Regions from separate parts of the Paenibacillus sp. AN1007 genome, predicted to be linked through region 4. Evidence: riboswitches for the same ligand, from Rfam matches in the RefSeq annotation. Region 4 holds a riboswitch; each other region holds the start of a gene.
The links. A riboswitch is a leader RNA that binds a small molecule or an ion and turns the genes downstream of it on or off. The one in region 4 is predicted to bind thiamine pyrophosphate.

Region 1: linked by a shared signal. The riboswitch ahead of ABXS70_RS09540 (thiamine phosphate synthase) and the one ahead of thiM (hydroxyethylthiazole kinase) in region 4 are both predicted to bind thiamine pyrophosphate.
Region 2: linked by a shared signal. The riboswitch ahead of thiC (phosphomethylpyrimidine synthase ThiC) and the one ahead of thiM (hydroxyethylthiazole kinase) in region 4 are both predicted to bind thiamine pyrophosphate.
Region 3: linked by a shared signal. The riboswitch ahead of ABXS70_RS23745 (ABC transporter substrate-binding protein) and the one ahead of thiM (hydroxyethylthiazole kinase) in region 4 are both predicted to bind thiamine pyrophosphate.

Annotation. Positions count from the first base shown of each region.
Region 1 covers NZ_CP159992.1:2,088,360-2,093,441, reverse strand. The annotation lists gene thiO (glycine oxidase ThiO) at 1-805, opposite strand, end outside; gene ABXS70_RS09540 (thiamine phosphate synthase) at 857-1,561, opposite strand; TPP riboswitch at 1,850-1,958, opposite strand; gene ABXS70_RS09535 (ABC-F family ATP-binding cassette domain-containing protein) at 1,998-3,551, opposite strand; gene ABXS70_RS09530 (hypothetical protein) at 3,605-4,627, opposite strand; gene ABXS70_RS09525 (hypothetical protein) at 4,614-5,082, opposite strand, start outside.
Region 2 covers NZ_CP159992.1:5,094,178-5,099,259, forward strand. The annotation lists gene thiC (phosphomethylpyrimidine synthase ThiC) at 10-1,833, opposite strand; TPP riboswitch at 2,270-2,383, opposite strand; gene ABXS70_RS22820 (IclR family transcriptional regulator) at 2,619-3,362, opposite strand; gene ABXS70_RS22825 (alpha/beta fold hydrolase) at 3,777-4,796, shown strand; gene ABXS70_RS22830 (Fe-Mn family superoxide dismutase) at 4,961-5,082, shown strand, end outside.
Region 3 covers NZ_CP159992.1:5,299,725-5,304,806, forward strand. The annotation lists gene serS (serine--tRNA ligase) at 455-1,759, opposite strand; gene ABXS70_RS23735 (hypothetical protein) at 2,491-2,649, shown strand; gene ABXS70_RS23740 (hypothetical protein) at 2,705-3,199, opposite strand; TPP riboswitch at 3,492-3,604, shown strand; gene ABXS70_RS23745 (ABC transporter substrate-binding protein) at 3,819-4,859, shown strand; gene ABXS70_RS23750 (MTH1187 family thiamine-binding protein) at 5,019-5,082, shown strand, end outside.
Region 4 covers NZ_CP159992.1:4,818,420-4,823,501, reverse strand. The annotation lists gene thiE (thiamine phosphate synthase) at 1-627, opposite strand, end outside; gene thiD (bifunctional hydroxymethylpyrimidine kinase/phosphomethylpyrimidine kinase) at 627-1,439, opposite strand; gene thiM (hydroxyethylthiazole kinase) at 1,436-2,248, opposite strand; TPP riboswitch at 2,454-2,556, opposite strand; gene ABXS70_RS21700 (radical SAM/SPASM domain-containing protein) at 2,804-3,685, shown strand; gene ABXS70_RS21695 (pectate lyase) at 4,066-4,734, shown strand; gene ABXS70_RS21690 (HAMP domain-containing sensor histidine kinase) at 5,067-5,082, shown strand, end outside.

The DNA of each region.
Region 1 (5,082 bases), 2.7 Mb from region 4:
GGATTGCGGCTATTTCTCCTTTCACCGGACACGATGGCAGAGCTACCCCTACCTGACTCATCAGCTGCTCTCCATGTAATCCAGCAGCCACAATCACATGTTTGCAGGTTATCTCTCGCTTGGCAGCTGCCACGCCCTGCACTCCATTGTTATTTACAACGAGACGAATGTCCTGCACACCTTCCCAAATCCGCGCTCCCATCATGTGAGCTGCCCTCGCATAAGCTCTGGTCAGCGACACAGGCAGCACTTCGCTCTCCAAAGGTCTGTAATAAGCTCCGTACACATCCCGGTTCAGCCATGCCGCTTCCCGCTCCACAGTGCTTCTGTCCCACCAAAGCTGATTCTTAACTGATGAATTATTTTGTTTATCTTTGCAGCGACTCAGCTCACTATAGGAACGAAAAGGTGTGATAAAACCGGTGTGCCTAAGACCTATCTCCATTCCTGTAAGAGCGTACAGCTGCTCTTTTTGGTGATGCAGCAGTTCTCTGCTGTCGCGCGCCGCCCGTGCAATAAGAGGATGGGCAAAATCCTCACTATCTGCTGCAAGCATACCAGCGGCTGCACCTGAACTCCCACTCGCAATCTCGGACTGTTCGAGAAGCAGTACTTCCCTGCCTCTGGATGCCAGTTCAAAAGCAATCGCACAGCCGATAATTCCCCCGCCAATAATAATGGTTTCTGCTTGGAAAGCTTCTGACGGTTCAGTTGATGGTTTACATATGGAGTCAAGCTCAGGGTTATCGTATTTACTCGATGAGGGGAAAGCCTCCTCAGATTGATTCATACTTTTCTGTTCCACGTTCTCATCTCCTTAACTTCGCAGCTGTACATCTCCTTGGCTGTCGACCATTCACATTCCGGCTTCCACAGCTTGTTTGAAAAGAGCGGCAGCATAGGCTGGGCTTTCATGTTTTAAAATACTTGAAATTACAGCGGCCCCCCTGGCTCCAGATGACCGGACAGCCTGAATATGGCTTGGCTGTATACCTCCGATCGCGATAACAGGCACGCGAACACTTGAACATACCTCTGCCAATACGGCCAATCCCCTTGGTGCTGTATCCGGTTTGCTCTGACTCGCGTACACATGGCCGAAAAAAAGGTAATCTGCTCCAAACTCTTCAGCGATTCTCGCCTCCTCGGCGGAATGCACGGATATGCCTAATCTCATTCGGACATCATGCTGATGCCAGGCTGCCATCTCCACTCCTGCCTTATGCAGCATCTCCCGACTCCAATGCACACCTTGATAAAAGGGGCTGGACTCCGACGGATTCGCACCATTTATTACAATGTGAGATGCTGGAATACCGGACGCTGCCATCTGCTTGGCCCAGTTGAACCGCTGCTGCAGCGTGAGATGCTTTTCCCGGATGTGAATATAATCCACCCAAGGCCATATTTCCTTGGCTGCCCGCAGCATGGCCGCTTGTTCCCCTTTATTTGTGGATACAGCATGCAGCTCAAAAGAGCAGTGATCTTGTTCACACCTCCGTCTAAAGCTCTCTTCCAACTTCTGCGGTTGGTATTTCTTCTGCTCGGCTAATTCCTTCATCTGCTCACGTAATCTCCCTGCTTCATTCTCGCATTTTACTGTACGCAGCTTTGTTCTCCCTCCTCACATCGCTTATACGGAAACCAAAAATATTAATAAAAAATCAAAAAAGCCGCTCCCGTAGGGGAGCGGCTGCGTATAAACAAAGATTCAGTTCAATAACGAAAATGCAGTTATACCTGTTAACAGTTAAAATACCCATTAACTATTAGCCCGGTATCGAAAGCCTGCATCACCTGCAGTGTAGAGATCCTGTTCATATTTTGGAGGATCACTTACTGTCGTTTTTGCTGAAACGCGCCACTTCCCTACGCTGGTATGATCCAGATCAGGTGCAAAGGGTCCGGAATCGCATTCTTCCATCTCAGCCGCTCGTGCGGCCCCCCTAGTGTTCATATGAAGTTGTAGCCTATATTACCACAGTCGAATTTTTTTGTCATCGTGCATTTTCGGACCACTCTTCTACATTCCACGTTTTGGTAACCCAGTCTTCGTAAAAATCCGGTTCGTGCGATACAAGCAAAACGGTTCCTTTATACTCTTTCAATGCACGCTGCAGCTCAGCTTTTGCGGTGACATCCAGATGGTTCGTCGGCTCATCAAACAAAACCCAGTTGCTTTCCCGCATCAGCAGTTTACACAATCGGACTTTAGCCTGCTCTCCTCCGCTCAGCATATTAAGAGGGCGAGTGATGTGCTCATTTTTGAGACCACAGCGTGCAAGATGCCCTCGCACTTCGTTCTGTGTCAGATGTGAAAATTCATTCCAAACATCATCGATCGGTGTAATGTTTTCGGCACGCACTTCCTGTTCGAAATAGGCTGTCTCCAGATAATCTCCCAGAAATGTTTTGCCGCTGATTGGCGCAATCTTACCCAGAATGGTCTTGAGAAGTGTCGATTTACCAACACCATTACAACCAACAATAGCAATCTTTTCTCCACGTTCTATCGTCATTGTCATTTTCGGCAGCAGCGGGTATGTGTAACCAATTTCAAAATCAATACCTTCAAAAACGGTTTTACTGCTCGCCCGGGCATCCTTGAATTTGAATGTTGGTTTTGCCGCTTCATCCGGACGATCAATCCGGTCAATCTTACCAAGTTGTTTCTCCCGGCTCTTCGCCCGTCCTGAGGTCGAAGCTCTGGCCTTGTTCCGCTGAATGAAATCTTCCTGCTTTTTGATATACTCCTGCTGCTTCTCATAAGCATCAATGTGCTGCGCTTTTTGCATATCCGCCATTTCCAGGAATTTCTCATAATTGGCAGCGTAACGCGTCAATTTGGCAAACTCCAGATGGTAGATGACATTCACAACTTCATTCATAAACTCCGTATCATGGGAGATCAGCAAAAATGCATGCGGATAGTCTCTCAAATATCGTGTCAGCCATTCAATATGCTCTACATCCAGATAGTTTGTCGGCTCATCCAACAACAACGCAGTAGGCTTCTCCAGTAATAACTTGGCAAGAAGTACCTTCGTACGCTGTCCGCCGCTAAGTGCAGCAACATCACGATCCAGCCCAATGGCATTCAATCCCAGACCATTAGCCATCTCTTCCACTTTGACATCAATTAAATAAAAATCGCCCTGTTCCAGCTGTTCCTGGATCTCGCCCATTTCTTCGAGCAGCTGCTCCAGCTTGTCCGCGTCTGCATCGGCCATCTGGTCGGTGATGGCCATCATTTCCTTTTCCAATTCCAGCAGCGGCAGAAACGCATCTTTAAGCACATCTCGAATCGTCCTACCTGGTGTTAACTTGGTGTGTTGATCCAGATATCCATAACGAACTTTCGGCGTCCACTCTACTTTACCGCTGTCTTTAAGAAGTTTTCCTGTAAGGATATTCATTAATGTTGATTTCCCGGCGCCATTAGCTCCGACTAGACCTACACGTTCTCCGGCAAGCAGACGAAAAGAAACATTTTTAAATAACGTTCGGTCTCCAAAATTGTGACTGACGTTCTCTACTGACAATAAACTCATAAGATGAGGCTGCTCCTATCTATTTACATTACTTTAGTTCACGTTTCAAACCCCTATTCTAGCACAGATTCTGTGTTTTCTGAAAGTAATGAAAAATGGGCAGAGCAGTTATACTCAAAATACCCTCTCGCTGCTGCCTGCTTTGCAGTCGTAAATACCTCCTCCGCACGAAAACCGGGATTACAGGTCGCAGGATAATGATATTTAATGCCTGTTGCGGAATCCATTCCGCCAACAACTGCTGTTCTTTTAACCAGTCTTCCTCCGCCAATTGCATAATTGTTAATTTTTTGATCTCCAGCAGCAATGCCTTGGATAAAAGCCATCAAGCCAGTATCATTGATCGAATTATACCAATCTTCCTGTGAGATCAAGGGCATCGTGAACAGATAAGATATCCCATTCTTCCTGGCGAATTCATTATGACGATTAATGACGTCTGCCAGATCATCCTGAACACGAGTCACGATCCGGCTGCGCCGCACCTGTTCAAAGACCGCTGTGTCTTGAAGGAGTGTAATTGTTGAGTCTGCAGCCAGTTCCTGCTGAAATCCTTCGATCCATTTTCCCGCACCGGCATCATAAGCATAAATATAACCGTCAAGTGTAAAATTAATGCTGTTTCCGTCCGAATCTGAGTATGTATAAGGTTTTTTAGCGCTCCACACATGTCTGAAAGACCTTTCTATCTCCCCTGTCATTGCGGTCTCTTTGGCATACATATAATAACCGTCATAATCGAGTATCACGATTGCCGGAATGTAGTCAAACATATGCTGAACAGCAGGCGGATCATTCTGTATGCCCATGTTCAAAGCCATCGTTTGGGTAAATGCAGACAGCGCAAGTTCCTTATCCGCCCTAACAAATTTGATGGATTCGTACCCTGCCTCGGCATGTTGTTTCTCGTTCTGATGCATAACTGCGCCAGCATCCATCACTGCGGTTTGAAGTGCTGTTTGGTAACGATAAGCAAGCTCACTCGCTTTCTGAACATCATGGGTACGGAGTGTGAAAATATAAAAGAGCGGAAAAAAAATCAATACAAATACGATGGAAAGTTCAGTAATCTTCATTCAGCACCATGCCCCCATGTGTGGCAAAAACCGCAGAAGCTTGCGCTGTACCTAATAACCACTCCCGTAAAAGCATAGCTGGTGTGCGATTGGTGCTTTTGAGACTCACAGTGAAGTAATCACCCACGTTTAGCATATATCGGCGCTCCGGATCTTCTATGGACAATGTTCCAGACGGCGGAAAGAGGCGATCCCTGATTTGAGACAAGTAATATCCATCATGAACAACCTCATAGGTTCCCGTAAAGCTGGTTTGATTCATCGGGTCCGTATATTGAGGTACGTATTTTTTATGCAAATGTTCCATTGAGAGATCATAGTTGTTACCCGTTCGGGCTAACTGCTCTTCGAACTCCATCAGCATTCGTGGTGAGATATAACCTTTAGTTCGCACAGCATCGACCAACCGTGTGACATTCTGAGCTGCAGTCATACGTGCAATATCATCCTGACGT
Region 2 (5,082 bases), 280 kb from region 4:
AGTCATAATCTATGAACGTGCCCGATACTCCTCAGCCTTCGCCTGCATCCCAGCGGCGACTGCCTCTTCTTCCTTCAAGCCGCGATCTGCGGCAAAAGCGCGGATATCCTGCGTGATGCGCATGCTGCAGAACTTCGGCCCACACATGGAGCAGAAATGTGCCTCCTTGGCCCCTTCTGCAGGCAGTGTCTCGTCATGGTAGGACAGTGCCCGTTCCGGGTCCAGAGACAGGTTAAACTGATCCCGCCAGCGGAATTCGAAACGTGCTTTCGAAAGTGCATCATCCCGGCGCTGGGCACGTGGATGCCCTTTGGCCAAATCAGCGGCATGAGCAGCTATTTTATAAGCGATTACCCCTTCGCGCACGTCATCCTTATTTGGGAGCCCGAGATGCTCCTTCGGCGTAACATAGCAGAGCATGGACGTACCAAACCAACCAATCATCGCTGCCCCGATTGCAGACGTAATGTGATCATAGCCCGGAGCAATGTCAGTAGTCAGCGGCCCGAGTGTATAGAAAGGAGCTTCCTGGCAGATTTCCATCTGCAAATCTACATTCTCCTTGATCTTGTGCATCGGCACATGGCCCGGCCCTTCGATCATGACCTGAACATCATGCTTCCACGCGATCTGCGTCAATTCCCCGAGCGTTGCCAGTTCCGCCATCTGTGCCTCGTCATTGGCATCGTAGATGCTCCCTGGGCGCAGTCCATCCCCGAGGGAGAACGCCACATCATACCTTTTCATAATCTCGCAAATTTCTTCAAAATGAGTGTACAAAAAATTCTCCTGATGATGTGCCAGACACCACGCCGCCATAATCGACCCGCCACGCGATACAATACCCGTCATGCGTTTCGCCGTCATTGGAATATAACGCAGCAGCACGCCGGCATGAATCGTAAAATAATCCACACCCTGCTCCGCCTGTTCAATCAGCGTATCCCGATACAGTTCCCAAGTGAGGGCTTCCGCCTCGCCATTCACCTTCTCCAGCGCCTGATAGAGCGGCACCGTACCAATCGGCACCGGAGAGTTGCGAATGATCCATTCCCGGGTGGTATGAATGTCTTTCCCAGTGGAGAGATCCATCACCGTATCCGATCCCCACCGTACAGCCCAGGTCATCTTCTCCACCTCCTCCTCGATCGAGGAAGATACAGCAGAATTACCGATATTGGCATTGATCTTGACATGAAAATGACGACCAATCAGCATCGGCTCACTCTCCGGGTGATTGATGTTGGAGGGCAGAATCGCCCGGCCGCTCGCCAGCTCCTGCCGTACAAATTCCGGCTCCACCCCTTCACGAATAGCTGCGTATTCCATCTCTGGCGTAATCAGACCCTGCCGCGCATAGTGCATCTGTGTAACGCAGCGCCCACCCAGAGCACGCAGCGGCTGTCCGCGAAAGCCTGGGTATTCCTCCGCTCCAGCTCTCCGTCCTCCAGGCTTCAATCCGTTATCCTCCGGTTTAACGGCGCGGCCCTCGTATGCTTCTACATCACCGCGCTCCATGATCCAGTGATTTCGGAGCGCAGGCAGTCCCTTCCGAATGTCCATCTGGAATTCGGGATCGGTCATCGGGCCGCTCGTATCGTAGACACGCAGCGGCTCATTATGCTCCACCCCTTGGGGAGTATTCGTGTCATGCAGGGCAATTTCACGCTCCGGTACAGCTATGTCCGGTCGTGAGCCCTGAATGTACACTTTGCGGCTGCCCGGGAAGGGCTGAACCCCGCCAGCCGCTCCGGTTTTCTTTTCCACCGGATGGCCATCGTTCCCCAATTCCTCTATTCCAATCTGCTTGCCCGTTTGGTTATGTGTACTCATGTCTCCTGTTTCCTCCTCTGTGATCTTCTTTTGTGCATTCTCTCACTAATGCGTCAGCTCCAACGACCACACCTGACAGAAAACATCCAAAGCACAGAAGCACAGCAGGAGTGATCCTGCTCAAGCAGCCCGATAGATCCAAGAGACAGATTTTTATGTACAGCAGCACGAGAACCGAGATTACTATACTGATCCGTTCAGCGTAATTTCATGGTTCCGTTGTTATTTTCCATCATCAACATGCCCTGAACGGCTGCCCCAGAACTCCAAAGGTACCGCGATGGTAAAGCACAACAACGAATGACTCTCTGCTTGCCGCCGTATATAAAAAAGCCGGTTCCGAAGGAACCGACTTATGTCCATCACCCTGCACGCAGCATGGACAAACCGCTGCAATGCAGCATTTGTCCATAGACAACGTCCATGGTGTATGTGATCATATGGCCGATTACTTCCCTACGCTGGTATGATCCAGATCAGGTGCAAAGGGTCCGGGATCTCATGCGATCCCGTCTCAGTCCGGACAATTCGGACTCCCCCAGTAACGTAAACGTATTGCGGCAACCAGGCCGCGTTCAAATCAAAAGATGACATTCATCTGGCCCCGCTGGGCCGTCCATTACAGAGTAGCTTAAACTGGATATAAATACAACCTTTATATTCCAGAGGGACCGGCTCATCTGTGTGACATTCAGGCGAAGGTGGCTGAAAAAGCTCCCTTTAGCCCGCTTTGCCCCTCTATAAAACATATCGATACCGCATCACATACCAATATCAGCAGACACTTATGACAACATAAGTCCCATTTGCGCAGCTGCTTCTTTCAATACCGGCGCATACTCATGCAGTGTTTCCTGTGAGAGCCTGCTGACCGGTCCGGACACGGAAAGTGCTGCCGCAATATTACCCTTGCGATCCATAATCGGTACAGACACAGCTGCAGCTCCTGGCTCACGTTCCTCATAACTGGTGGCATAACCGCTCACCCGAATATCCTCCATCTGCGCCAAATACACTGCTGGATCGATAAACACCGGCCATTCCGGGCCGTTCATCAGTTCCTCCCGGTCCTCTTCGGCGGCAAAAGCCATCAGCACTTTGCTGGATGCCCCCACCGAAAGCGGCAGTCTCGCACCAACGGGTGCAACACGCCGAATGGCCTGATCACTCTGCACCGCCTGAATACGAATCCGCTCACTGCCGTCACGAAGGTAAAGACTCACAGTTTCACCCAGACGATCTCGGAGCCGCTCCATCGCAGGCAGCAGCAAAATGGCTGGATCATCGCTGCGCGACATATGCGCCGACAATTCCCAGATGCGAATGCCTAGCCGGTATTTCTCGGTAGCCGCATCGCGTATCACAAAGCCCTTATCCTCCAGCGTAGCCATCAACCGATGCACCGTACTTTTGTGCAGACCAATCTGGCTGGCAATTTCGGTGAGTCCAAGATCGCTCCGCGTGGTAAAACATAATAATATATCCAGCGCCCGTTCGACAGCACGGACGGTTAACTTGCGGTCTTCCATGGCATAATGCCCTCCTCATGTTTCATCACATGAAACTTGGTTACATAAATTATATGAGAAACGGTCTCATCTGTAAACCAAAAATAGCTGCGAGGCAGGGGAAAAATATATATTTATGATCATTTTATAAGGCTTTAATCTCCTGTAAATTACACGCTATGGAAATGTTATCTATACATCTAAAGAACTATATAACAATTGCGTAACAAATGCCGTCAATCAATTGACTTTGATGATATCGGAACATACGATAAAGACAGGAACCCTTTCACTTATGATCACTAAAATGTGACTTTAGGATCAGGATGTCATAATAGTATGTACGAGATAAACGATATGAAATGTTATTCTTTTAACATCGCCGTTAACTTCAGCGGAATGAATCTTTAACCGAATTTTAAAGGAGGGGCGTGCATGTATCCGACATCCCAGAGCGAAGCCCCGCTGCATACCAAAGTGTCCGATCTGCCCTCTTCATTGTCACCGAGGCTGATCCGGTTCAAACATATTGTCGTAGCGCTGCTGCTCTCCGTTGTTTTTTTCCTGTTGTTTTGTTTTATTGCCTTACATGGTTATATCGCTTGGGTGCTGTCGAATCCTACAGTTGCTCCGGTCTTTTCGAATCCGATGCAGGCTAAAAATATGAAATACGAAGACATTACCTTCCCCGCAGCGGACGGCAGCCGAACAATGCAGGGCTGGTATATTCCCGCTGCCACTGATACGGGCAAAACCATTATTTTCAGCCATGGTTATGGAGCGAACCGAGAGGAAACATGGGTACCTATGTACGATCTCGCCCACTATGCACATCAGCTCGGTTTTAATGTGGTCATGTTTGATTACGGCTTTGCATCTCAGGTCAACAGAGCCGTAGCTACCGGCGGCAAAGCCGAGTCCCAGCAGCTGCTCGGAGCGATTCAGTTTGCCAAGCAGCGCGGCGCACAGGAACTGGTTGTCTGGGGTTTCTCTATGGGAGCCGGAACCGCCCTGCAGACTGGGCTGCTGACCGATGAAGTGAATGCCATGATTCTGGACAGCACTTTCCTGCTGGAGCCGGATACACTCTACCACAACATTCACAATCAGATTAATCTGCCGCGTCAGCCTACACTGGAGATTATGAAGCTGCTCTTCCCGGTGTTGAACGGTACCGGTCTGCAGCAGATTCCGTACCAGGAAGTTAAAAAGAAAGACTATCCGTTCCCGATCTTTTTCATCCATGGTACAAAAGACGAGAAGGCCCCTTACCCGATTGCGGAGCAGCTTGCCGCCAATCAGACCAATCCATTTTCCGAAGAATGGATCGTGCAGGACGCGCATCACGAACTGATTTTCAGGGAGCATCCAAAGGAATATCTGCGCCGTGTCTCCACGTTCCTTAGTCATGTAACGAAGACAAGCAGTGAGGATGTGCAGCAAAACGAGCAGTAATCAACAAATTATCATTATATTCACCATTAGTTATCTACAGAGCCCTTCAGGGGCTCTTTTTTATGTGCACATAGGACAAAGCGCCCGGGGAATACACTGTTTAGACAGAGCAAATGTAAATGAACGTAGACTGTATTCAATGAATGATTGGAGGGTCAATGAATATGAACTGTGATGGATACGGCCGCCTGCTGCCTCTGCGGACGCTGGAAGAAATCCGCTTCTGGAAGGAACAGGAGAAAGAACATACCATCATTATTCGGGCGTTGGTTCCAGATCTGGAGGC
Region 3 (5,082 bases), 480 kb from region 4:
ACGTATAAAAGCTATCACTCCTTCAACATCCACAAAGGTTCGCACAGAAGATGAAATGATCTTACTGATGGAGACTGCCCGCAACCGTTTCAGAAAAGCAATAGAATCCGGACAGATCGAAAGTATTAACGAGCGTGAATGGAAGCTGCGTTAAGAATATATACTTCTGGAAGCTGTAAGACTGCTGATATGGATCTGGTAATGATTAGAGATGATCTGGCATGAGCTTTATTTGATAGACTAGGTTTCATTCGTGAAGGCAGCATCAGCAAAGAATATAAATTAGCAGCCCGCCTGGAACAAGAGTACCAATGGGTCATTGATCATATGTTTGAATAAAGGGACCAGGCAAGGGTCCCTTTGTTATTTGTTTTTCATTCGTAGTTTCATAATCATTCCTAGGGGGTAGTGCACTTCAGCGGGTTTCAAGACACGCCCTGGTTTAATCTCACCTCTACAATTCGTTATCCTGCTCACGTACTGGCAAAATCAAACGTTCGGCTCCGCCCATATACGGCCGCAGGGCTGCCGGAATATGAATGCTCCCGTCAGCCAGCTGGTGATTCTCCAGCAGCGGGATTAGAATACGCGGCGAAGCCACGGCTGTATTGTTGAGTGTATGGCAGTACACCAGCCTGCCATCCTCATCAAGACAGCGAATGTTCGAACGGCGAGCCTGAAAATCATGCAGATTCGACGACGAATGCGTCTCACCATATGCCCCGCGGCTTGGCATCCAGGTTTCGATGTCATACTGTTTGTATGTCTTCTGGGACATATCACCCGTACATACTGCCACCACACGATATGGCAGTTCAAGCAGCTGCAGCAGTTCCTCCGCATGTTCCGTAATCTCCTGCAGCATACGTTCCGATTCCACCGCATCCGGCGCGCACAGGATGACCTGCTCCACCTTGGCAAACTGATGCACACGGTACAATCCCCGCACATCACGTCCACCCGACCCTACTTCACTGCGAAAACACGTCGATACGGCTGCCAGCTTCACCGGCTGCTTCACATCAATGACCTCATCCGCATAATACGAAACCAGCGGTACCTCCGATGTACCGACAAGCCATTTGTCCTCACCCTGCAGCTCATACACCTGATCTCGGCCTGTCGGGAAGAATCCAGTGTTCACCAAAGCGTCCTCTCTGACCATGAGCGGAACCTCCATAGGTGTGAAACCCTGCTTCAGCAGCAGATCCAGCGCAAGCTGCTGTACAGCCCGGTGCAGCATCAGGCCAGCACCCTTTAATACATAACTTCGAGTGCCGCCGATCTTCACGCCGCGCGGAATATCAATGAGTTCATGCATTTCTCCAAGTTCCACATGGTCTCTTGCGGCGTATTCAAACACTGGAAGATCCCCCACTCGGCGCAGCTCTACATTATCTTCATCCGATCTGCCCACAGGAGTATCTGGCGACACGACATTTGGAACCAGCCACTGCAATCGGGTCACTTCTTCCTGAATCTGCGCAAGTTTCGCTTCCTCCTGCTCAAGCTGTTTATTAAGCTGTTTTACCTTCGCCCTCATGTTCTCCGCCTGCTCACGCTCACCTGTCTGCATAAGTTTCCCGATATCTGCCGACAGTGTATTGCGCAGGCGGCGTCCTTCTTCTGTATGCTGCAGAAGCACTTTGCGCTCGTCATCCCGCTGTATCAACGCGGCAATATCAATCTTGATCTTTTTCCCGTCTGCTGCGGCCTGAACCTCTTCTGCATGTGCCCGAACCCACTTCATATCTAACATGGTCACCGTCTCCTTTGGCTAAAAAAATACAAAGAGCGCCCTCATCCCTTGGGACGAGGAGCGCTCTGCTCGCGGTGCCACCCAACTTGCCGAATCCGTATAAATATCCCTGATTCAGCCTCTTGGTCCGCGATAACGGGCGGTTCCGGTTAACTTGGGAAAGTTTCAATTCGCTCCCTGGCGAAAACGCCTCCGAGTTGGATTCTCTTCAACGGCATGATCCGATCTGCAATTGTGTTACTCAGTATATACGAAGACAGAATATAAATGCAACTGATAGATATCCCATTTCAATAAATGATGGAGCTTTCTTCATCCGTTTGTCCAAATCCTGAATCATTACAATGCCCACTTACGTATCTTTACAAAGCTGGATCAAGTAAAATTGAAATAACTTCTAAAACCTCAAGGGGTGAGCTTATGTTTTACTTCATCGTCTTTCTGTTGATTAGTTTAATCGGATTCGTCTTTGGAACCAGAGCCCTGATCATACCGGATTCATGGCCATTCAACCGTAATAAAGACGAGTTAATGCAATCCGACATCATCCGTATCAAATTCCGAGGTATTTTCCTTCTTGCAATTAGCATCGTTATGTCTTTAGCTTCGATTAAGCAATTATTCGAGTAATCGATCTCAAGTTGGATGGTTTTCCTGTAAACAAACTGCACTATGGTTTGATCAGACTACAGATGAGGAGTTGTTGCTTTATGAATATGAGTCCTAACCCTTTGAACTCACAAGAGGCCGAAGCTGCCAAACGAAGAGCAGACGAACTTGCCCACCAAGCTCAGCGAGGTACTTGGATGAGCGGGATTATCACCACGATTATTATAGCCGCTGTTATAATTGGTATTTTATATTGGGTGGCTTACGCTAGAACTTCTTAAGGGAACGCAATTAGCCATTGCCCAGGAAATACTCCTTCGTGACTATTAAAATGAATTAAACGGATACAACGGCTGCTTGTCCTTTGAACAACTTGCCAAATACATACCGTACTAGCGGCCCCAATACGATCAACTGATACGGTAAAGCCAGACTAATGTTACGAGCAATCGTATGAAAATATGCGCCGAACACAGATGCTCCGTCTAACTGATCAGCTGCATAGGCTGTCATAATCCCATATAGAGACATGATCAAAACCATCCCGACAACCATAAAAAAGGACATGGTAACGATCCCTTTGATTCTACTGGATCTCGCAAAAGGGATGGAAAAGGCCATTTTTCTCGCTGCAGGTCCAACGATGAACGACTCCACCACAAAAGCGATGACAAAACAGATTACGAATTGCAGCAGCATCTGCATCGCAGACATCTCGCTTAACATTCCCGTGTGCCATAGATTGAAGGTCATCATGACGACGACCATTCCCGTACACATCATAAGTCCAAAAATAACTTGTTCTTTCTTGCTTCCTGGCAATATACTCATCCTTTCTGTACTGGGATCATTATAGAGATTGTGACCACCCTTACATAAGTGAACATTATGTGAACGATTTGTTGACTAGGGTGTGTCTGAAAACGCTGAAGGAAGCCAATTTTGCTAAATTTTCGTTCCAAGCTAGGAAGTTTTCCGCAGGCGTGCCGGGGCACGTCAAGGGAAAGTGACGAAGCAGGGGGCGAAAAGGCGGTAAAAGATGCACTTCAGTAGTTTTCAAGACACACCCTAGACACACTCCCTTTACTCGCCTATAATTACACCTAGTAATGCCCGTAACTTCATAGTTTCCCAGGGGAGTCGGAATTGGCCGGCTGAGAGTGTATCCCATCAAGATACTAACCCTTAGACCTGATCTGGATCATGCCAGCGTAGGAATCGGAGTATATTGCAACGGCACAGCCATAAGCTGAAAGCCATTCTCTCACGCCTGCACGCGTCCCGGATTACGGGGCGCTTTTTTTGTTTTCTATGGACAAACAGAAACAGAAAAATGACGTTATTCGGACAACCTGCAAGTATAAATTCGTCGATTTATGCAAAGGGATTGGATATGAAGCCAAGGAGTACCCCGTGCCATAGGCCGGACATACCGAAGGAGAGAAACACGATGAAATGGCGTAAAACAATGGGATTGTTACTCATGTGTGTACTGCTGATAACCGCAGCTGCATGTGGTGGCAAAGAAACGGCTCCAGTTGAGCAGAAAGGTGCGGCCAGTTCAGGGAAAACGAACGATGACAGTGGCGCTGCACTGAAAGATGTGAAGGTCGTGCTCGACTGGACGCCTAATACGAATCATACCGGTCTGTACGCAGCAGTGGATCAGGGTTTTTATAAAGCTGCTGGCTTGAATGTAGAGATTGTACAACCAGGTGCCGGCGGTGCAGATACGATGGTTGCCTCGGGTGAAGTGCCGTTTGGCGTCAGCTACCAGGAGAGTGTAACTCAGGCCCGCACGCAGGATGTTCCACTGGTGTCCATTGCAGCAGTTATTCAGCATAATACATCCGGTTTTGCCGCTCCGGTAGATCGCAAGATCAAATCCCCCAAAGACTTTGAAGGTAAAACTTACGGCGGCTGGGGTTCTCCGGTAGAAGAAGCCGTGATGCAGTCCATTATGGAGGGCGAAGGTGCTGATGTATCCAAAGTTAAAAACATTAACATGGGCGATGCCGATTTCTTCACAGCCGTGAAACGGGACATTGATTTTGCCTGGATCTTCTACGCTTGGACAGGAATTGAGGCTGAACTGCGCGGGGAGCCGATTGACATGTTATATGTGAAGGATTATGCCAAAGCGCTGGACTATTACACCCCTGTGCTTGTAACCAACGAGCAAACGATTCAGAAGGACCCTGAACTGGTGAAAGCTTTCCTGAAGGCCACTTCTGAAGGATACCAATATGCGATTGATCACCCTGAAGAAGCAGCGAATATTTTGATTAAAGCTGTACCCGATCTGGACAAGGAATTAGTAGTGGCAAGCCAGAAATGGCTCAGCCCGAAATATAAGGATGATGCACCGCGCTGGGGTGAACAAAAGGAAGACGTATGGAAAAACTACACCGACTGGATGTTCAGCAAGAAACTGCTGGATAAAAAGATTGATGTAACGAAAGCCTATACGAACGAGTTTTTACCACAATAAAATGAATCTAAATGTAACACTGAAATATGATATTTACACGTTTGAACGAAGAGGAAAGAACTTAAAAAAGCAAAGCGATCGTCTATAAGGTTCGCCGAGTTCCCCCTTCTACATCAACTTCTTATTTTAAATACACCCGAAAAGGAGTTTTGATCTCTCATGGCAAGTACATTACTCAGCATTCAAGTTATTCCCAAAACGCCGAACGGCGAGAACTCCTATC
Region 4 (5,082 bases):
AGCCGCTGCGTGCACATCGGCCGCGCCCGCGATGGCGGAGATGACGGCGACGCCGTCGGCTCCAGCCGCCATCACGGCGGCCGCGGTATCGGGCGTAATGCCGCCGATACCAACCACCGGAACCGCGATGCCTGCGGCGCGCAGTTCCGCCATCCCGGCGGGGCCCAGCACAGCGTGGGCATCCGCTTTGGAGCGCGTCGGGTACATTGGCCCGATGCCAAGATAGTCTGCGCCCGCCTGCACGGCAAGGCGGGCTTCAAGGGCGGAGTGGGCGGATACGCCAAGCATCCGCCCTTCGCCAATGCGGGCGCGCACCAGCGCCGCGTCCGCATCGTCCTGACCGACGTGTACACCGTCGGCCTCTACAGCCACAGCCAGCTCCACATCATCGTTCACGATGAACGGTATCCCGTGCTGGCTGCACACCTCGCGAAGCCGCAGCGCAAGCGCTGTTCGGGCTTCGCCTGTCAGGGCGCCAGTTCCCTTCTCGCGGAACTGGAACAGCGTGATGCCGCCAGCGATCGCCTGGCGCAGCACCTCCACCGGGTCACGCGTCGTATTGACGCTGCCCATCACCAAATACAACTGCAGCGCACGGCGTACCGCTTCCGTATCCCATCTACGCATCAGCATGCACCTCGCTGTCTGCGCTGGTACGCGAAGTGATTCGTCGGTCCGTGCCCGGCCCCGAATCCCAGCTCATCTTCAATGGCTGCCTGAATGAAGGCTCGCGCGGTTGTAACGGCAGCCAGAACAGAAGAACCCTTGGCCAGTTCGGCCGTAATGGCAGCAGAGAAGGTGCAGCCGGTTCCGTGCGTATGACGTGTCATTACACGCAGGTTCTCCAGGTAATGAAAGGACTGCCCGTCGTACAGAACATCCACTACCGTTCCGCTACCAGTCTCATGTCCTCCTTTGATCAGGGCATACGTTGTGCCCATCTGTACCAATTGTTTTGCAGCTTCTTCGCGTTCGTTCAGATTGGTTATGTTCATACCCGTAAGCAGTTCAGCTTCCGGGATGTTAGGTGTTGTGAGCAGGGCATGGGGCATCAGCTCCTCAACAAGTGCCTGCACCGCCTCCTGCTGGAGGAGAGGTGCACCGCCTTTAGCTACCATCACCGGATCGATCACCAGATTGGTCCAGCCGAACTGCTGCCATTTTGCCGCGACAAGACGAATAATCTCGGCACTATACAGCATGCCTGTCTTGACCGCACGCGGCTGAAAGTCTTCTCCCGTTGAATCGAGCTGCTGGGCTATGCCTTCATAACTGATGGGAAATACGCCCTGCACACCCATAGTGTTCTGTGCAGCGATCGCAGTAATCACCGTCATTCCGTATACACCAAGCTCCTGGAAGGTTTTGAGATCAGCCTGAATTCCGGCACCGCCACCGTTATCAGAACCTGCAATCGTTAATGCCTGCGTAATGTTCATCGTACACCTCCCCGAATCTGGCGAATCTGCGCGTGCTCCGAGAGCAGTTCAGGTGTCACCTGTGCTAATTGATTTAGAAATTCCATCTGGAAGCTGCCAGGGCCCTGATGAGCTGTTCGAGCTGCAGCCCGTTCAGCGGAAACACCATAAAAGGCAGCTGCCTCGGTCACACTGTGCAGTAAATCATCTCCTGGTGCGGCAGCGGCAGCGAAAGCACCAATCACCGAGCTTAGAAGGCAGCCTGCGCCTGTCACTTGGGTGAGTAAAGCATGTCCGTTGCTGGTCAGAAATGTTTGATACCCGTCCGTAATAACATCGTACTGACCTGTAATGACGATAATGCAGCCCAGCCGCTGTGCAGCGCGCTCCGCAATGTCAATCCGGTCACCCTCTCCAGTTCCGGCATCCACACCTTTGATATTCCACGGCACCCCAATGACATGGGCCACCTCGGCAGCATTACCGCGCAGCACAGTGAGACGAAGCTCACGAACCAGCTTCTGCACCGTATCGGTGCGATAAGCGGTTGCTCCCGCACCAACCGGATCAAGTACAACAGGTACATGATGTGCATTGGCAGACTTCCCGGCCAGCAGGATCGACTGAACAACTCTTTCATCCAATGTGCCAATGTTCAGAACGACTGCTCCAGCCATACGGGCAGCATCAGCGGCTTCTTCATGAGCATAAGCCATGAACGGAGAGGCACCAAGGGCAAGCAGACCATTTGCAGTAAAAGGAGCAACCACAAGGTTGGTAATGTTATGAATCAAAGGATTGAGTGTACGTACACGTTGAAGATATGACATCGCAATTTCCTCCTTGATCTAAAATGATCTGATGATGGTGAATCATGTGACATCCATTTGCACGTTGGGAATAGAGAAGATAATCGTCCGGTTCCTTTGCGATGGAATATAAAAAAAGCCCCACCCATTTCCGGAGAAATGAGCAGGGCTTCCAGTTGTAACTATGGTGATGGTTCCCCTTAACAACTAGGGAGAATCCACTATTCATAAAGGCTGCTCACTTCCCTCCGCTGGTATAATCCAGATCAGGTTCAAAGGGTCCGAATATAACGATTCGTCTCAGCCGTAAGGCTCCCCTAGTGTATTGTGCAAAATATGGAGTTATGTCCCCAGTCTATATCACATCCTGCCATAATGTAAAGAGGACTGGCTGACTGTGAATACGTTGAAAGCTGCGCAGAAAAAGAAGATGTTTCTGAATAATTTGGTTTATCTTGATTCGTTATTCGGATTTACCTTCGTTCATTAACCCGATATAATGGAGATTGGCCCATACGGCCGTATTACGAATGAGGGCAGGACATGTGTTCCTCCCGGCAGAATGGGGACCCTGAGTTGAAAACGTTCAAGAAAGTATACATTGAAATTACGAGCATCTGTAATCTGGCATGCAGCTTTTGTCCACAAACGAAGCGTGCCAAAGGATTTATCGACCCTGAAGTCTTTAATAATATATTGGATCAGATCAAACCGCACACCAAACACATCTACCTGCACGTCAAAGGGGAACCGCTGCTGCATCCCAAAATTGACGTGCTGCTGGACTCCGCCCATGCCAAAGGATTCAAAGTAAACATTACAACGAACGGTACACTGCTGCCGAAAACACAGCATAAATTGATAGGTAAACCTGCACTGAGACAGATGAATTTCTCGCTGCACAGCTTCGACGGTCATGAAGGCTCTACCGACCGTGACGGATATCTGCGTAACATTTTGACTTTTGTACGTGAAGCCGTGAAACATAATGTCATTGTCTCGTTTCGATTATGGAATCTGACACAGGACAACTTTACGAATGCACAGAGGAATCGAAACCGAGAGACGCTGGAGGTGCTGGAGCGTGAATTCAATCTGGACTTCCGGATTGAGGAAAAAGTCGTTCCAGGCAGCGGCATAAAAATCGCGCCGAATGTGTACCTGAATCAGGATCATGAATTCCAGTGGCCAAGTCTGGATGCACCTGAAGATGATGGTAGGGGCTTCTGCCATGCACTGCGCAGTCAGGCCGCTGTGCTGGTGGACGGAACCGTCGTTCCCTGCTGTCTGGATGGAGAGGGTGTTATTAACCTGGGTAACATCCATGAGAAGTCTTTCTCGGAAATTGTGGATGGAGAGCGTGCGAACAATCTGGTGTACGGTTTCTCTAAACGTGAGGCTGTAGAGGAATTATGCCGCAAGTGTGGGTACCGTCAGCGGTTCGGAGCCGGAGCCTGAGACAAGAGTTAGAATAGCAGGATGGATTACACGAGATCAGGACTGATCTGCCGAAAAAGGAATAAGATACTCCAAGACTCTACTGTCTGCAAGCAGACGATAGAGTCTTTTTTGATGAACTTGATGGTAATTAGGACGGTAAAAAACAGCATATACCAAGTTAATATCGGTACATATCATCGGAATGGAATATGATGATAAATACAGTTCGATCCGTTTTTATGCCGGGGAATGTAAATGTGATCCAGGGATTATTCCTGTAATCTTCCTTTTTATGTAGGATTAAGACAGGTTCCGGGCAGTGCTTACTGCTGCGGTTCCGTGAGACAAGCCTGCGGCTTGCAGACAAATCCATTTAAATTATAGGGAGGATGTTGATGATGAAAAAGATGTTAACGCTGTTGTTGTCCGCTGGTCTGGTTGCTTCCATATTTGGTGTTATGCCTGCGGCGGCTGCGCCAACGGTTGTAAATTCAACGATTGTTGTACCTAAGGGCACAACGTATGATGGACAGGGAAAAACCTTTGTAGCCAACCCGTCTACACTGGGTGATGGTTCTCAGGCAGAAAATCAAAAGCCGGTCTTCCGGCTCGAAGCAGGCGCTACCCTGAAAAATGTCATCCTCGGTGCGCCAGCAGCAGATGGTGTGCATTGTTATGGCAGCTGTAACATCTCAAATGTGGTATGGCAGGATGTAGGCGAGGATGCGTTAACACTAAAATCATCAGGAACAGTGAACATTACAGGTGGTGCCGCATACAAGGCATACGATAAAGTGTTTCAGATCAATGCAGCAGGCACCATTAACATCAAAAACTTCCGTGCCGATGATATCGGCAAGCTGGTTCGGCAAAATGGAGGCACAACCTTTGCAGTCAACATGACGCTGGATAACTCCAATATTTCCAATGTGAAAGATGCTATTATGCGTACGGACAGCCCTGTATCTCAAGGAAAAATCACCAATACCCGCTATTCCAAAGTACCGACACTATTCAAGGGTTTTGCTTCAGGTAAAACGAGCCAGTCCGGTAATACGCAGTATTAAACTGCACCATGCGAAGAGATCAAACAAACCAGATGCTGTAACCAAGGAGCTGCGCTGATGCGATACAGATGCAGTGAAATATCCCATACTGGACCTATCTACCCAATAAACTAACCGTTTATGCTTTTCACTACACATGTTTTTATTGCTGAGCATGCAGCAAATCAAACAGGGTGAGCAGAGAAATACTGCTTCATCCTGTTTTTTATATCTTCATGTTATCCTCACAGCAGACAGTCGATCAGCCATCTTGATTTGCATATGGGCAATGGGAACCATCTTGTGATAACATGTGCACTAACTCTACCAATCGCATGTTAAGAGGGGATACTATGTCAATTCGAATCA